4 regions of the Paenibacillus terreus genome follow, and region 1 is predicted to be linked to each of the others. Evidence: riboswitches for the same ligand, from Rfam matches in the RefSeq annotation. Region 1 holds a riboswitch; each other region holds the start of a gene.
What was found. A riboswitch is a leader RNA that binds a small molecule or an ion and turns the genes downstream of it on or off. The one in region 1 is predicted to bind cobalamin.
Positions count from the first base shown of each region.

Region 2: linked by a shared signal. The riboswitch ahead of ACE5KN_RS21895 (S-layer homology domain-containing protein) and the one ahead of ACE5KN_RS06000 (ABC transporter substrate-binding protein) in region 1 are both predicted to bind cobalamin.
Region 3: linked by a shared signal. The riboswitch ahead of ACE5KN_RS08035 (energy-coupling factor ABC transporter permease) and the one ahead of ACE5KN_RS06000 (ABC transporter substrate-binding protein) in region 1 are both predicted to bind cobalamin.
Region 4: linked by a shared signal. The riboswitch ahead of ACE5KN_RS21880 ((2Fe-2S) ferredoxin domain-containing protein) and the one ahead of ACE5KN_RS06000 (ABC transporter substrate-binding protein) in region 1 are both predicted to bind cobalamin.

Region 1 is NZ_JBHIRX010000002.1:382,923-387,182, reverse strand. Features, by position in the region: gene ACE5KN_RS06005 (FecCD family ABC transporter permease) at 1-716, opposite strand, end outside; gene ACE5KN_RS06000 (ABC transporter substrate-binding protein) at 713-1,681, opposite strand; cobalamin riboswitch at 1,865-2,080, opposite strand; gene ACE5KN_RS05995 (histidine phosphatase family protein) at 2,420-3,067, opposite strand; gene cbiB (adenosylcobinamide-phosphate synthase CbiB) at 3,097-4,068, opposite strand; gene cobD (threonine-phosphate decarboxylase CobD) at 4,058-4,260, opposite strand, start outside.
Region 2 is NZ_JBHIRX010000014.1:64,721-68,980, reverse strand. Features, by position in the region: gene ACE5KN_RS21895 (S-layer homology domain-containing protein) at 1-2,303, opposite strand, end outside; cobalamin riboswitch at 2,473-2,668, opposite strand; gene ACE5KN_RS21890 (MeeY/MeeF family manganese export membrane protein) at 3,065-3,841, opposite strand; gene ACE5KN_RS21885 (MFS transporter) at 4,025-4,260, opposite strand, start outside.
Region 3 is NZ_JBHIRX010000003.1:242,876-247,135, forward strand. Features, by position in the region: gene ACE5KN_RS08020 (energy-coupling factor ABC transporter ATP-binding protein) at 1-370, opposite strand, end outside; gene cbiQ (cobalt ECF transporter T component CbiQ) at 395-1,177, opposite strand; gene ACE5KN_RS08030 (energy-coupling factor ABC transporter substrate-binding protein) at 1,161-1,457, opposite strand; gene ACE5KN_RS08035 (energy-coupling factor ABC transporter permease) at 1,454-2,224, opposite strand; cobalamin riboswitch at 2,496-2,685, opposite strand; gene ACE5KN_RS08040 (LOG family protein) at 3,051-3,605, opposite strand; gene ACE5KN_RS08045 (uroporphyrinogen-III synthase) at 3,829-4,260, opposite strand, start outside.
Region 4 is NZ_JBHIRX010000014.1:60,202-64,461, forward strand. Features, by position in the region: gene ACE5KN_RS21865 (LutB/LldF family L-lactate oxidation iron-sulfur protein) at 1-260, shown strand, start outside; gene ACE5KN_RS21870 (LutC/YkgG family protein) at 253-984, shown strand; gene ACE5KN_RS21875 (acyltransferase) at 1,135-2,316, opposite strand; cobalamin riboswitch at 2,537-2,724, shown strand; gene ACE5KN_RS21880 ((2Fe-2S) ferredoxin domain-containing protein) at 2,904-3,263, shown strand; gene ACE5KN_RS21885 (MFS transporter) at 3,517-4,260, shown strand, end outside.

The DNA.
Region 1 (4,260 bases):
ATATAGGCGGCCTGCCTTTCTCCCAATGCCAGCATGTTCAGTACACGGGCTTTGCTGCACAGGAACACCAGCCCAAAAATGACGTAAGGAAGAATAATGCCCGGATACGCCCAGCCCTTCAGGCTGAGGCTGCCCATCGTCCAATACAGGATTTCATTGATGGTCTCCTTGGACATGGCGGTCAGCAAAGAAACTACCGCTCCCAGAAAAGACTGCATGACCACACCGGAAAGGATCAGGCTTTGCGTGGGGATTTTTCCATTTTCTCCTGCCAGCAGGATCACAAAGTATAATGTAAGGATTCCAGTAGTGAAGGCCACCAGCGGCAGGGTCCAGAGGCCGAAAAACGAATACTGAAGTCCCCAGTAGATTAAAAAAGCCGCTCCGACCGACGCGCCCGACGATACACCAAGGGTAAAAGGATCGGCCAGCGGGTTGCGCAGCACGCCCTGGAAGGCCGCGCCTGCAAGCGCAAGCGCGGCACCCGTCAGCATGCCAAGCAGAACGCGCGGCAGGCGCACGTTAACAATAATTTGCTCGGCCGGAGCATCCCAGAACGGCGTAATATACGTCCCGGCCCACGGAAGGCGGTGCATCAGAATGCCCGCGATCTGCTGGACAGGCAGTCGAACCGAGCCGATACCCAGGCAGATCAGCACCGTCAGAATCAACAGAATGAATCCGGCCAGCCCGTAAGCGGCAAGCTTGCGGTTCATTTAAAAATTTCCGGATAGATGGCTTTGGCCACTTCCTTGAGCCCCTCCGTCACACGCGGCCCCGGACGGCTGAGCAGGTTGTCGTCCAGACCGAACACGCGGTTGTTGCGGATGGCATTGATGTGGCCCCAGCCGTCACGTCCTTTAATGATCTGCTCCAGGGTCTGTCCATTCTCATCCACCACGCTTTTGCCATACAGGATAACATCCGGGTTCGCCGCAATGACCTTTTCCTCGCTGATCTGGTTCCATCCCTCCGTGTCGGAAGCGATGTTCTCTCCCCCTGCCAGCGTAATCAGCTCATCCATAAACTCACCTTTGCCCACTGTCCAGCCTGGCGAAAATTCAACATAAACCCGCAGTCTCTGATCCTCGCCGATATTTTTAATACCTTGCTGCACCTCGGCGATATCGGCCTTCATTTTATCGGTAATTGCCTTCGCTTCTTTCTGGCGGTCCATAATTTTGCCATACAGGGTGATGTTATTCATGACGTCCTCTACCGTCTTCGGATCGGTCTTGAAGATGGTAATGCCCAGCTCGCGCAGCTTGTTGACGGCCTCTTCACTCATCGAGATGCCTGTAAAAACAATGTCAGGCTGGGCAGCGATAATGGCCTCTTCATTCGGCTTTGTAATGCCGCCCATCTTCGGCTTGGATGTAGCCGCTGCCGGGTAATCGTCATAATCCGATACACCGACGATCTCCTTGTCCAATCCAAGAGCGAACAGCGCCTCCGTCTCGGCAGGGGATACGGAAATCACCTTTTCCGGAGCCTTCTCAAAAGTAAACTCCTGTCCGGTCGCATCCTTGACGGTCAGCGGATATACCGTAGCTCCCGCCTCTTCCGCCGGCGCCGTCTGCTGTGGAGAAGCAGCGCTGCCGTCTGCAGCCCCATTGCCTGCCCCTTTATTGCCGCATGCAGCAAGCGCCACGGTCAGCAGCAGCGCCAGCAGCACAGTCATCCAATTCTTTATTGATCTGGTCACAGTGTTACTCCCCTTTTCTTCTATATATTCCGGCTGTGCAAATGAAAACCCGGTCCTCATGAGAGGACCGGGCTCTGCGTCAGCCGATATCCGCTGCAGGCATTGCCGTGCCCACGGATTCATAGCCGCCGAACCCGCCATCCTTTCCTCGAAGGAGCGACGGTCTAAGCGAACCGGGCAGGTCTCCTGACTTACGGGAATTGCTCAAGGCCGGCGCCTTCCCGCAGCGGCTTCAGCCGCGGCAGTGGCGTATTGCCGTCCATACCCGTTTCACAGTGGCGGGACCGTGCCGGAATTGCACCGGCTTCCCTTTTAACAGAACGGCGTGGTTTGCAGGCTTCCACCGCCGCTCTGACCTGGTCTGCTGTTACCTTAAAGAGGTTGTTCAAAAAGTCATCTTTTGATCACGAAGGAAATCAGGGAGCAGACTCGACATCGAATCTTGAATTCAGCCGGGCCTTCCGGTGCTCACGTACCCCTAGTACGCTCCGCTCCTCAGTCCCTACCTTCATCCAATTTTCTCGGTGCTGAAAACCTGACTTTTTGAACTCGCACTTAAATTATTTTCAAAGTGATTATAGGTGAAAAAAGGCGGCTATACAACCCGCACGGCCGGCAAATCTGCCGTCAAATCAAGGAAAACCCGCCGGAACGGGCTTTACAAATTTGTGAACGAGTGCAGTCAAGGCCGGGGTTTGATAGCCCAAGTCGGGGTTAGGGAAATGAGATATTTCTCAGCCAACTTCCCGTAATACGCCCATCCTCCTCATATTTTAGACGCAGCCCGGCCATGCCGGCGGGCGGCAGCTGAATGGACCAGAAGTCCAGCCCGGGCACGGTCAGCACAGCCAGCTGACGGATCACGCCGCCATGGGTGACAGCCAGGACGGCAGGGATTCCTTCCGCATTACTTCCTTCCCCCTGCAGAACCTCATCGCGCAGGGAGTTTAGAAAGCCCGTCAGTCTGTCTTCAAAATGCTCCAGGCTCTCGCCGCCGGGCGGAGTGAAACAACGCGGATCGTCCAGCCAGGACCTATACAGCTGCACGTCTTTAAGCGATTCGTAGGTTTCGCCGTCCCACTCTCCGAAATCCAGCTCACGCAGTCTGGCATCCGGAACGGCTGCAGCCGCAAGCTGCGGCGCAGCCAGTCTCAGCGTTTCTGTGCAGCGGCGGAGATCGCTACTGTATACTTTGGCAAAGCACATCCCGTGCAACCGCAGCCCAAGCGCTCCCTGTTCACCCGCCGCCTCCGGGAGCAATCCCGGATCGGCATGTCCCACATAACGCTTTTCGCGGTTCCACTGCGTTGTCCCATGCCTGACCAGAATTAAATCCAGCTCATGGAACGCACTGCTGCTCATTTTCCATACCTCCCCCGGAATCGGACTCGTCATTGTGGCGGCATCACGATCCACCTTATCCCGCCGGCCACCACGCACAACAGGACGAACAGCCAGGAAGAGAGGAACATCAGCACGGTTGTCCGCCTGATATCCTCCGCTTCCAGCGGTCGGAGCGGGTCCCCCATATAGGCCCTAAAGAAGCGTACTCCATGGTATACATTGTACCCGCCCAGTCTGACGCCGAGCGCGCCTGCGACCGCCGATTCCGGGAAGCCGCTGTTAGGGCTCGGATGCATCCGCGCATCGCGCCGTACCGTCAGCCAGCTGCGGAGCGGTTCCAGCCTCTTCAGCCACGCCGCGCTGACAAGCAGCACCGCCGTCAGCCGCGCGGGAATGTAATTGGCCGCATCGTCAAGCCTTGCCGACGCCCAGCCCAAGTGAAGGTATTTTTCATTTTTGTACCCGACCATGGAATCAAGCGTATTGACCGCACGGTAAGCCATGGCCAGGGGCGCCCCCCCGATCAGCGCATAAAACAGCGGTGAAATGATCGCGTCAACGATGTTTTCGGCGATTGTTTCCACCGTGCCGCGCACAATTTCCGGCTCATCCAGCTCCTGCGTATCCCGTCCCACGATCATACCCAGCGCTGTGCGGGCTGCAGGCAGATCACCGGAGTGCAGCTCCCTGTAAACCGCCATGCCGGCATCCTTCAGCCCTTTGGAGGCGATGGTTGTTGCAATCAGCAGCACCTCCGACCCAATAGCCAGCCAGGCATGAATTTGCCCAAGCAAAAATACGGCAAGCCAGGTCAGCACGTATGCAACTCCCACGACGGTCAGGGGAAGCAGCAGACCAGCCCAGCGCAAGGCCCTCGCGCTGAGGGCGTACCGGCGTATGATACGCTCCACAAAAGTGATCAGCTTTCCCATACCGATCACGGGATGAGGAATCCAGCGCGGATCGCCGATGATCCGGTCCAGAATGTAAGCCGCCACAATGATCAGGCTACCTGTCACGCCGCTCCTCCTCCAGCACACGCCCCAGGGTGTCCAGCAGCAGCAGATTATCCTTCCGGTCTTTGACAGCGATCCGGAAATGGTTTTCCGACAGCCCCGGATACATGGCACAGCTGCGGATAAGAATGGCGCGCCGTCCCAGCGCTTCCTGGAGCTCGGCCGCCCTCCACATCCCCGGCGCACGGATCAGCA
Region 2 (4,260 bases), on a different contig from region 1:
CCCGCAAGAGAAGAAACGGGAATAATAAACTGTACCTTGCCAGCGCTGTCCGTCATGGTCGCGCCCGATTGTGAAGATACCATTTGGCTGAGAGACACCCGTGCCGATGCTGCCAGAGCTTCAGTGATTTTCTCCGCTTCGTCCGCTGACATACGGGAAGAAGCATTGATGACCGAAGTCGCCTGGCCCGCCTGACCGATTGGCAGTTTGTTATCCGGAGAGAGACTGATTATATTCAGCGCAGTAACAACCTGAGAAGGGACAGATGCCGGAAAGGTTCCCACTGCCGCCGACGTTCCGCCACCGGAAAGGTTGCTGTCTGTCTTATAATCCGTCGTATATTTCCAATCCACCACATCACCGCTGCTCAAGCGGTAAGCTCCTGCGCCGACATTTGGCTTCTCGCCGTTCACTGTATAATACCAGCCGCTGTTCGGGCCGCGGTCAAACTCGGCCAAACCGTCAATGGCCGTAACATATACCGCTGATCCGCTACCGGAGGCTGTGACTCTGCCTGCCCCCAACCCGCGAATCAGCACGCTGTAAGGAGTATCCCCACTGACCAGTCGGACCTGTGTAGCAGGCAAGATAGTGCCTGTTCCTGTTACCGACAAGGTGATGGTTTGCGTTACAGGCGTCGTGCCGGAACCCCCACCGTTCCCAACAATCAGCATGGACGTGTTGCGTACGACAGTCGGAACATCATTGGTCTTATAACCTGTTACTGTTACGGTGTAGGTTCCTGAGCCAAAGCCCTTAAAGGAAGCTATACCTTGCTCATTGGTTATAACCGTTTGGCTGCCAATCTGGACCTGCACATTGGCTGCGGGGGACACCACTTTTGTAGCGTTATAGTTGGCATCGTACTCCCAGACTGCTTTCTGTACCTGTACCGAGACCGGCTCTCCCGAACCCGGTGATGCAGGTGTTGAGGTGATGGAATCAATGAGTGAAGTTCCATAGCCCCCAAAATAAAAATATACCTGGTCGGAGGGATTCAACTTGAAACTTCCGGCGCCAACATTCGGATTAATCCACTCACCACCTCTTTTAACCGCATAACTCCAATAGCCGGTATTCCCACCCTTAATACCGCCGATGGAATTTATAAATCCCTCGGATGAGGTCTCAAGGGCGATATGATGTTTGACTGTTACATTTTTCAAGGCATCCAGAGCGTAAACTGCCTTTGTAACATCCTCCGCTACAGGGGCTGTCGGTCCTTCAATAAACACCGTTGCCTGGACTGAGCCCGGCACAGGTTCCGGCTCGGGAGCAGGCTCAGAATCCGGTGATGGCGGAGGCGGCACCAAGGCAGGCTTTGTCGGATTTACATAAAGAGTGCCCTCGCCTGCTGTAAACAGGTCATAAGCAATAAGCGCCCGCATCGCCTGCTCGGTGGCATATTCTTTATCCGAACTTGGAATATTTAGCGCATGTTTGAACCCGCCGTCCGAATTCTGGAACGCCAGCAAGCGCTGAATTAGGTCGCCATTGGCATTCGCAAACTGCGCAGCGGTCGGATCCAGCTCGAAGGAGGCTAGTCCCACGATGGCCTGGGAAATACTTTCACTGCTTGCATCATCCAGGTTTGTCGCCAGCCAGGAAACAGCCTGCTCACCAGCCGTCTGTACATCGGCCTGATCCCGATAAGGTCCGAGCGCACTAAGAGCCATTCCGTACAAATCTCCATCCACGTAGGACGGATCCTCCAGATACGTGACGATGGAATCGACCAGCTTATCACGTGTCCACTTCGCATCAGCCGGAACATCGTAGCTTCCCGAATCCAGAGCAATCAGTGCATATATGCTCGCATAGATAGTAGGCATGTCCGAAGCATTATAGAGCTTCGCAACGGCATTACAGTCCGTAAACTTCGTCGCATCCCAGTCGATGGCCGAAGACTCGATAATCTGACGGGCCAATGTCGTTACCGTGGATTGTCCACAAGTCTTTTTCACCTCATTTACCAAAGACATCTGGTAGCTCTGCGGCACGGATCTGCCTGTCCGCCCATAACTTAAAGCAAACCAGTCCGAATCCACGCCTCCGCTGTTCTCTATGTAGTCAAATGCCTTTTGTAACGCCAAGTCCGTTTTTTTATACACTGCTTCTGTCACAGCTGTCCGGACGCTTGTTCCATAGACCGATTGCTGTACTGAAGAAGGTTCTCCCTGTGATATCCCCTCCTCCGCGTGGGCTTGCCGGACAGGCCAGCCCCATGAAAATAGTGTTGATGCGGTAAGAATCAGCGCCAGACTGAGCGCCATGATGGCTTTATAACCGGTTAACCCTTTCATATCAGACCTCTTTCTAAATTGATTTGTTGTTTCTTTACCTCTAAAAATGCAAAAAATCCACTTCACAGAAGTGGACATGGTAAACAGAGCAGCTTCACGCCAAGGCAGGTTCCCGGAACGTGCTGCATGAAAAACGGCTGTCTCCCCTTCTCTCTCCCGAAGAATGCAGAAACAAAATCGTTACAAGGCAGGTCTCCTGGCTCAGCCTTATCGCTTTTCCCCTCCTTCCCATTCCTGAAGAACAGTGGCTTGCGGGGATAGCTCGGCATTTACAGTGGCGGGACCGCGCCGGAATCTACCGGACTTCCCTATTAAGCAGGCAACGTGAATGCACGCATACCTGCACCTCGTACGCTGGATTATTTAGTTTTTCAATCAGTGACGTCTCTATTTCGTTTCTATCATAGCGGCAGGGGTCCCTTTTGTCTACGATATAATGCTGAATAACACTTCGGCATAAGTTTTTGTGTAATTTATGATATAAAAGATGGAAGCTATGGGATGTTCAGTTTGACAGCTGTGTTACCCGTGAGCTGAAAAAGCTGCCGATCATACCGGCAGCCTTATGTTGACTGAACTATGCTTTCTTTCATTTTTATAATCCATTTCGTTTGATGAAGATTAAAAAGGGCAGGAACGAATAACTTCATTCCTGCCCTCATCGCCTGCTTTTGAGTCACAAAAAAATCTCTCCTTAGCAAATGAACCTTAATATATCAAGGGCAATTTATCCTGCCAACTGTTTCATTGTAAGGTTGAACCTAAGGCAGATCAGCCTGTGACTGTTTTTTATTTGATGGCGCGAACCATCCGAGAAGTGCTATCGCAACCAAAACACCATAAAAGACAAGGGTCCAGCCTGTACTATGCGGGAAATGATGAGCCAGTACACCAATATCTTCATGGGCCAGGGTAATCACAGCGAGCTTAACGCCGACCCAAGCCACAATTGCATAAGCCGTGGTCTCCAGTGCCGGCCGTTGAGCGAGCAGCTTCACAAACCATGTGGCTGCGAATTTGATCAGGACGAGCCCGGCGATTCCGCCAAGCAATACAACGATGAATTGTCCGCCGTCCATACCGCCGAAATCCCCAAGCGGTGAATCGGGAAGCCCCAGTGCCAAAGCCACTGCAGCAAGAATGGAATCAATCGCAAAGGCAAGATCCGCAATAGCAATTTTTCCTACGGTTGGCCAAAAGCCTTTTCCTGCAGCATCTTTCTTAACGTCTTCGCGAATATTCTCGTTTTTCTTGCCAAAACGTGCTTTGATGATGTGCTTTAACCCCAGGTATAACAGATAAGCAGCCCCGATCGCCTGTATTTGCCAGACGTTGGCAATAAACGATATCGCAAACAGAGCGGCAAAGCGAAAAACAAAAGCCATAATAATCCCGTAATTGATGGCTTTCTTCTTCTGGTCCTCCGGTAAATGCTTTGCGATCACCGCCAGCACCAAGGCATTATCCGCCGATAGCAAACCCTCCAATGCAATAAGAATCAGTAATGCCCATGCGTACTCCAGCCAAATGGATTCCAACAGCACTTCTCCCCTCTTCATAAAGAGTATGTTCATTACGACAAACTTCCTGTTTGAAACTCAAGTTTCGGTTAAATCAGAGATTTTTATCCGGCTAAAAGTTGCACCGTCATTCCCTTCCCTATTTACGCTGTCAAGTTATGGCTCGTTTCATTCATTAAATATAAAAAATCAATAATAACTCTATATCATTTCTTTCCGCTTTAATAAGTAAGCATATAGAATGACGCCCCCGACCGCACAAATGGCTGCACATAAACCTATAAATCCGTAGCCAGCCTGAAGCCCGCGAAGAAGTCCCAACTGAGAATCTGCCCCGAAAAAGCCCTTCGTTATTTCAATAACTCCGCCGATCAAGTAGTTGCCAATTACACTGCCGACTCCCATAAGCGTAACTGTAAAAGTTATTGCGGTATCAC
Region 3 (4,260 bases), on a different contig from region 1:
ACTCCGTACACTGCCGGATCGTCTCTTCATCCATGCCGGCGCTGCGTAGGCCAAAGGCCACATCCTCGCGAGGCGTGTTCAGAATGAGCTGCTGCTCCGGGTCCTGCAGCACCAGTCCGACAGCGCGGCGCAGCTCCTGCAGTCCCTTTCGTCCGTAATCCAGAGCTTTGCCGCCGCACAGCACCCTTCCGCCCTGCGGCTTGAGTATGCCGACCGCGTGCAGGAACAGCGTGGATTTCCCTGCCCCGTTATGCCCGAGCACCGCCGTTTTCATCCCACGCGGAATCCGCAGCGTCATGCCGGCCAGTGCAGCACCTTTGGCATCCGGATAGGTGTATGTTACATCCTTCCATTCCAGTACCAGCTCCACCGTGTCCACCTTCCTGTCATTAATTCAGTTCAACAGGCGAAAGTACAGCTCGGCACCGGCCAGAAGCGCCGCGCCGATCCATCCTTCCGCTCTGTAGCGGGCCGGCATCGGCAGCGAGGCATCCGGCCCCATACGGATCGTTCCTTCATAACCTCGCACAGTGTATCCGACAGCAGCTCCGCGGTACCTCTCCATCGTCTTGGCAAACAATCTGCATGTCAGGGAGGCGGTATCCGAAACAGCGGCCCGGAACCCCCTGCCCCCGCCGCGCAGCCTGCGCGCCAGCATCATGCCGGAGGCCGTATCCCCCAGCAGGAACAGAAATCTGTACATAATCATCATCAATTCAACAACTACGGCTGGAAGCCGCAGCTTTTCCATCACCTTCAGCAGTCCCGCAAAGGGAGTGGTAAGAATCAGAAACATAAAACAGGACAGGCAGGCTCCTACCCGCAGCAGAAGCTGCTCTGCCCGCACTGCCGCTTCGGGCGTGATCAGAAGCACATGGTTTCCCCAACCTGCCAGCACCGTTCCCTGTGCCGGTACCGGCGCAATCTCAATCAGCAGCGCCGGCAAACTCAGCATATAGAAGAGGAGCGAGGCTGCCGTTAAGGACGCATAAGGCTTCCACGGAATCCCGCCGTACCTTACCGTCCATAAGACGAGCCAAATCCATACAGCCAGCTGGACAGGGGGATGGCCGATATAGGCCATCCCAAACATCACCCCGGCAAAACAACTCTTCCACAACGGCGAGCAGCCGCTGAACGCTCCGCTGTAAGACAGGGAATCAATCCTTCTGAGCATCCGTCCGGCGGGCATCCTTTCTTCCCTTGAACAGGCCGATGATATAGCCGATCAACCCCGCACCCAGCGCAGCCTGCAGGGCAAACAGCATGCTTTCCGTTTCCGGCGGCGGCTCCATCAGCGGCTGAAACCACGGGGTGTAGTGGGGGTTGATCTGGGTAATCGCCTCCTCGGCGGCGCCGTCCGCGCCGCCGAAATCGCCATTCACCAGCAGCAGCGGGAGGGCAGCGAGCAGAATGACGACCAGGAGGACAAGGCCGGTTATCGTTTTTGTCTTCATGACGGCTCGGCCTCCTTCATGCCGCGCCGGAGCACGGACAGTTCATTCGGGCTGTATGCTTTAAGCCATTTCCACAGCAAAACCGTCAGCAATCCCTCGCTGACCGCGAGCGGAACCTGTGTCACGGCAAATATGCCGCCGAATTTCAAGAAAGATGCCCAAATCCCGCCATGTACGGAAGGAAAGGCAAGGGAAAGCTGTACGGAGGTCACCAGATAAGTCGTCATATCGGCTATAGCCGCAGCGGTGAAAACAGCCACCCACTCCTTGCGGGCTGTTTTCATAAGCAGCCTGTATGCTGCATAACCGGCAAACGGGCCGGCCACGGCCATGGAGAATGCATTCGCTCCGAGCGTCGTAATTCCGCCATGCGCCAGAAGCACTGCCTGGAACAGCAGCACAATGGAGCCAATCACGCTCATCGGCAGGGGGCCCAGCATCACTGCGCCCAGTCCCGTTCCGGTCGGATGGGAGCTGCTGCCCGTCACGGAAGGCAGCTTCAGGGCAGACAGCACAAATGTAAACGCCCCCGCCAACCCAAGCATCAGCTTCAGCTCAGGAGCCTCTCTCGTCAGCCGGGTTACACTGCAAACACCGAGCGCAAAAAAGGGAAGGAATAAAATCCACCAGAAAAGTGCCCAACCGATCGGTAAAAAGCCCTCCATGATATGCATCGCATAGGCCTCCTGCGGACTCGCCGCCAGAAAATACAGCGTGAATGCGGCGGTCAGCAGCGCCAGCCCGATGCCTTTACTCCGTTTTAACAACAACTCCACCCCTTTCGTGTTTACAAGCTCAAAAAAGCCCCATCCGCTAAGGATGGGGCTGTATGTACGTAATTCAGTCAAAGTTAGCCAGGCAGCCCTAAATAAAGCTACATTGCGCATAGCTTGCCCGTATCCCGGTCAACAGGGAGATGTAAGGGTTTGTGTTTAACACCCTTCTCTTCATCCCCGGGTGAAAAGCATTCCGGAATATCGGGAGCCCGCGCAGGCTCGTCCACTGATTTTCGTACACCACTCCTTTCCGCGAAGGATTACGGTGCATACAGGCAAGGTAGGTCTCCTGGCTTCGGATCATCAGCCTTCTTCGTCTTCCCCGGGTCTGGTTCGAGTGACATGTTGAAGAAGAGCCTCCCCAATACAGTGGCGGGACCGCTCGGGATTTGCACCCGATTCCCTGTTACCCTTTGCCCCTCGGCAAAGGCACCCTGCCTGGTCGCTTATTCCATTGTGAATCCATCATAACCCTGCCTTTGCGGAAAGCGCAAGCATGAAAAACGGAGCTGCGGCTCATCGTTTCGATTGCATCAGACCGTTTCCGCGTCCCCGGACTATTAAAGTGCGTGTTCAAAAAGTCAGGTTTTCAGCACCGAAGCCTGTGCTTTCGAAGTGCGTTTTTTCAAAACGCTTAAGTTGGATGAAGCTAGGGACTGAGGAGCGGAGCGTACTTAGGGTACGTGAGCACCTGAAATGTTTCCGCAGGAAACATGCTTCGCAAGCATCTGCTTAGGCCCGGCTGAATTCAAGATTCGATGTCGAGCCCGCTTCCTGATTTCCTTCGTGATCAAAAGATGACTTTTTGAACTACCTCTTAAAGGGACAGCCCGTCAGAGGAACACATTCTCTTGACCAGTTCCTCGGCATCCTCCTCAAGCAAGATCAGATCCAGATGCGTCCGGCCCGCAAATCCCTCCTGCACACTGTGCCGGATTAATTCCATCAGCGGGTTGTAGTAGCCGTTTACATTTAAAAGCCCGACAGGCTTGCTGTGCAGGCCGATCTGAGCCCAACACAGCACCTCGAACAATTCCTCAAAGGTGCCGATCCCTCCCGGAAGCGCAATGAAGCCGTCAGCCAACCGATGCATCGTCGCCTTGCGCTCATGCATGTCCCTGACTTCAATAAACTCCGTCAGCCCCTCATGCACGATTTCCCGCCGGAACAATGCCGTAGGCATGATGCCCGTTACCTGTCCCCTGCTGGCAAGCGCAGCATTGGCGGCTGTGCCCATCAGTCCGAAGCTGGACCCTCCATAGATCAGACGCAGTCCACGGCGGGCGATATGCTCTCCGAGCCGGGCCGCCTGCTCCCTGTATTCCGGAGCCTTCCCGTCGTTGGAGCCTGCAAACACACAAATCGACTTCACCATTCAGCACCTCTTTCTGTATATTCAGGGCAATTTGTTGTCTGAAATCAACCTGTCTCGTTGTATCATACTAAGAACTTGCGGTTATTGAAAAGAAGAATGACGCAGGATCTTAAAGAGGTTGAAGCAGCCGCTTAAATGGAAGAGACCCTGGCAAGCAAGACAAAAAAAGGCAAGCCGGGTTTTTGATGTATCCGGGTTGCCTTTTCGGGAGGTCCTCCAGTTATTGTTCTTTGTCTGCCGCCGCAGTCCTGTCCAGTCCGTATCCGTTCGCCATTCCCCCGGATTCGAAGTATCGCCCCAGCTCCACCATCATGCTGCCCATACGCTCTTCGGCCGGCACGACAATGCGTTCTATCCCTTCCTCCAGCATCGCCTGCGCCGTCACTTTTCCGACGGAAACGGCAATAATGTCACTCTGGAATGCAGCCAGCACGTCTTCCATGACGCCGCAGCTGCGTGCATATTCGGCCAGAAAACGGATTTGCGGACCGCTGGTAAACGCCACGGCATCTACCCTCCGCTGGATAATATCATTGACCAGATCTTCCAGATCCTCCGTTTTCGGCGGCACATGCTTGTAAGGCAGCAGCTGCCGGACATCGGCCCCCTGCTCCTGTAGCCAGTCGACCAGACGTGGGGCGGGATCGCCGTG
Region 4 (4,260 bases), on a different contig from region 1:
GGTTCAGCGCGGCGGTGCGGTTGGGCCAGCTTGGCCAAAAACCCTTCGTCCGGGACGGTGGGGTTCCCCTGAAGCTGGGTCCGTTGAAAGGGTGGAACAATTACAGGGTTGCACCGTCTCTTGCGAAGCAGACCTTCCGTCAGCGCTGGAAGGAATTGGACCGTGAAGTGCGAAGCACGCTGCCCCAGCCGGACCCGGTGCTGCAAAGTCGGATGGAGGCTGTTTTGCGGCAGCGGAAAAGGGGGGAGCGGCATGAGTAGCCCGCATCAGGAATGGCTGGAGCAAATGGAATCCCAGTCACGCGCGAAGCAGCAGCAGTTTATGAACGGCATTGCTGCCAGACTGAAGCGGCCGCGTGTAACGGAACCCCCTCCGCATCCGCTGCGGGGCGCGCCGGGGTTCTGGCAGGCGTTCGAGTGGAGCGAGCAGGAGCGGATCGACCGCTTTGCCGCCAATTTCAGCAGCGTGGGCGGACATGTAGCCAGACTGGGGACAATGCAGGAAGCAGCTTCCTTCATCGTCGACAAGGCAGTCGAAATGGGAGCAAGAGCCATTCTCAGACAGGACCAGCCGGAGCTGGCGGCGCTTGAGCTGGAATCCGCCATTCCCGGCGCGGACATCTCTGTCTGGAACTCGGATTCCGAGAATTCCTGGAAAGCCAAAGCGGCTGATGCGGACTTCGGTGTCGTTATGGCGGATTATGCTGCTGCTTATACCGGTTCGGTGGCGGTGCTTTCTGCACCGCATAAAGGTCGCTCCGTAAGCCTTCTTCCCACCGTGCTCATCATTCTGGTTCCGGTGGAACGACTGAAGACCCGGCTGGGTGAAATTCTGACGGAATTTGATCAGGCTGGGCGTGATCAGCTTCCGGCAGGCATTCACTTTATCTCGGGCCCGAGCCGGTCCTCGGATATCGAGAATGACCTGACGATCGGCGTTCACGGGCCGGGAATTGTCTATGCTTTGATCATCGGGGGCTCGTGATCAATAGCCGTAAAAACGCCTATCGACGTACATTCTCAGAAGACAGACCGCGTTTAGCGGAAATTTTTCTTGCGATTTTAGGAGGCCTACTCCAGGAAATTCAAGCCTTAAGCGGAACGGCGTCCCGCTTAAGGCTTCTTGCGGTTTCGATTATTTCCCAGGAAAAGCAGCAGAACTTCTTGCTTCCTGTCTAAGCTCAGACCGCTTTGGCTTGGGGAGGGGACCAAAGAACACAGAGGCATAAGGAAGATAGCGTCCGGCCATGGATACTACGAACCAGGCAAGAGTCAACGCCAGCGCAAAACCGCCTGCATACCAGAGATGAAGCAGCCAGGCCGTGCCGGTTTGCGGCGAGAAAAGGCGGTACAGCAGCAGCACGATCGGGTGCAGCAAATACACGCCGAATGAAACCGAGCCCAACTGCGCCAGCCCGCGACCAAGGGCGGATCGGCCCTGATGGTACACCACGGAGGCGATTTGCAGCAGTACAAGTACGCTTAGCGAGGCGTAAATGTTGTACAGCAGCTCGTAAAGGAGTGAATTGTACAAAAGGCCATTCATACGCGTTTCATACCAGATGTACACATGCGACAGCCCTGCGGCCAGCCACAGGAGCCACAGCAGGCTCCAAACGGCGATTCGTGTTCCTGAGGCATGTTCCTTGCGCACAATGAGCCATTGTTTGATTTTCGGATAGTAGATGCCTAGCGCAGCGCCGAGCATGTAATATGCCATGTAAGAGAGCACCCAGCTGCCGCGGTTTTCCACCTGAAAGTAATACTTGTTGGCGATCACAAAAGCCCACTGCAGCGCAAAGCCTAGCACAACCGCCCAACTGTGCAATCCGCGAAACCTTTTGAACAGCCACAGGAACAACGGGAACAGCAGATAGAACTGCGCATTTATAAATACAAAGTACAAATGGGTGTAGGCTTTGCCGGTAACAAGCTTGGTGAAGAAGGAACGGGTCAGTTCTCCCGCATCCATACCGGGGGCTCCGGCGGATGTCTGCTGCAGGCAGAAATAAATCAGTGAAAAAACGAAATACGGCACCAGGATATACAGCAGTCTTTGCTTATAAAAATGCTTGATTAAGCTGCTGCCGAGCGGCCGGTCCAAATAGTTGTAAAAAAGCACAAATGCGCTCAGCGCAATAAACGTGGATGTTCCGAATTTCAGGAAGATGTTCAGAAAGTTATAGAAGAAATAATAGTGAGATTCCGTCATTTGCAGTGTGGCAGACGACGTGGAATGGACTGCTATAACCCCTATAATCGCAAATGCCCTGACAACCTGAAGCTCAGGGACTTTTTCCTTCTTGGCAGTGCCCATATACGAATCATGTCCTTTCGGTTTCTAAGTGCCGTTTCATTAAAACGCATTTTTCTGAAACAAAAGAAAGAGTTTACTGAAAATATGCTGAAAGGCCCATTATTGGATTAGATCTGAACTCGGAAATGTTATGTATTCCTGTTCCTGATATATGACAATGGAAAAATGAGATTATGTGACATGAATTTTAAAGGCTCGTCATTCTGTCCTGAGTCCGTTATAATGGAAGAATCTCGCAGGTGCCCTGGCCAAGGCCGGGGTTAAAAGGGAATAGGGTGAAAATCCCTAGCGGTCGCGCCGCTGTAACCGGGGAGCCTCCTTCCATACATGTCACTCAGCATGCTGGGGAAGACGGAAGGCAGGTACCGATCCGGGAGCCAGAAGACCTGCCTGCAGGTTCGCATCAGCCCTTCGCGGTTAAGGAACGGTGTACATAATATGGAGATCGGGACCCGTGTGTGGTCTGCGGTCTGTTCTCTTATGTACTCTTGCCCTCAGCCCTTTGCGGACTGAGGGCTTTTTTGGGTCAACATGAAGCCGGACGGGGAGGCTTATGCGAGATCACAAGTGCATGGGAGAGGATAAGAATGGAGCAAGTTGCAACGAAAAGAAGAGTTCTCGGCCAGGTTATGATCTGTAACGGCTGCTGCTGCGGTCATACAGAGAAGGGCAAACCGGGCATCCCGCTAGACAAGCTGAAGAGCAGATGGAAGGAAGAGAAGCTGCTCAAGAGTATCCAGCTGACAGTCACCGGCTGTCTTGGTCCTTGCGATATTGCCAACGTCGTATCGATTCAGACGCCGGACGGTCCGGTATGGTTCGGCGGCATCAAAGAGGAAGACCTTTATGATGAATTGCTGGAATGGGCGATCGCCTCGCGGGATGAGGACAAGCTGCTGGAGCTGCCGGCCAGTCTGCTTCCCTATCGATTCGAGCGTTTTCAGTAGAAAAAACAAAATAACTGATGTAACAAGTCCCACCATTTTTTGGTGGGTTTGTTGTTTATTCAAAATAAAGATTGGATTAACAGAAAATTTTTATTTATTATCCAACATAAGGAGCGACTGTTGAAAGCTATGATATTGTCGTTTCCTTAAAACTATATAAATACTCCATAATATTATATTTAATAAAGAAATTTGTTCATATAAAATTTCCTTATGTTCATACATAACCAAACGGATAAGGAGAAAGCAAAAAGTGAAGAAACGTATAGGGAAATTCAACAAAGTTTATGCCATGCAGCTTGCAACAATCTTTATAGGGTTTATCATATTCGGATTTTCAGAAAACATAAAGGGACCCGCTATTCCACGGATCCAGTATGACTTTCTGCTAAACGAATCACAATTGGGCACTTTATTGTCCCTTAATGCGCTTGGCTATTTAATCGCATGCTCTTTTACTGCTTATCTGACAAGAATATGGGGAATCAAGCGGGTAACCGTTATATCTTTTGCAGTGATGGCGGTCTCGGGTATTTTCATTTTCTTTTCTCCGTATTATGTTACGTTTTCTGCGTCATATTTCCTGATGTACATTGGAAACGGGATGCTGGAGATTGGATTGGCTATTTTAGGCGCCCGCATATTTGTGAGAAATACCGGCACAATGATGAACTTAGCCCACGGTTTTTATGGCCTTAGCTCGACGGTCGCACCGCTTATTGCGACGGGTCTGATGCAGGTTAAGATTAACGGTTCTGTGCTTGACTGGCGCGGTATGTATCTTGTCATGCTTTTATTATCGATCATACCGATTATATTTGCACTTTTTAGCACTTTCCCAGGGGATGAGATTAAACATGAAGATCGCGTTCCTCTGAAAACATTGATGCAAGACCCGGTTATATGGCTGATGGTGGTTATTTTATCATTTGGCGTTGTTTCCGAATTGGCTGTAGGTGGCTGGCTCGTTAACTTTCTTGAAAAAGCGTACGGCTGG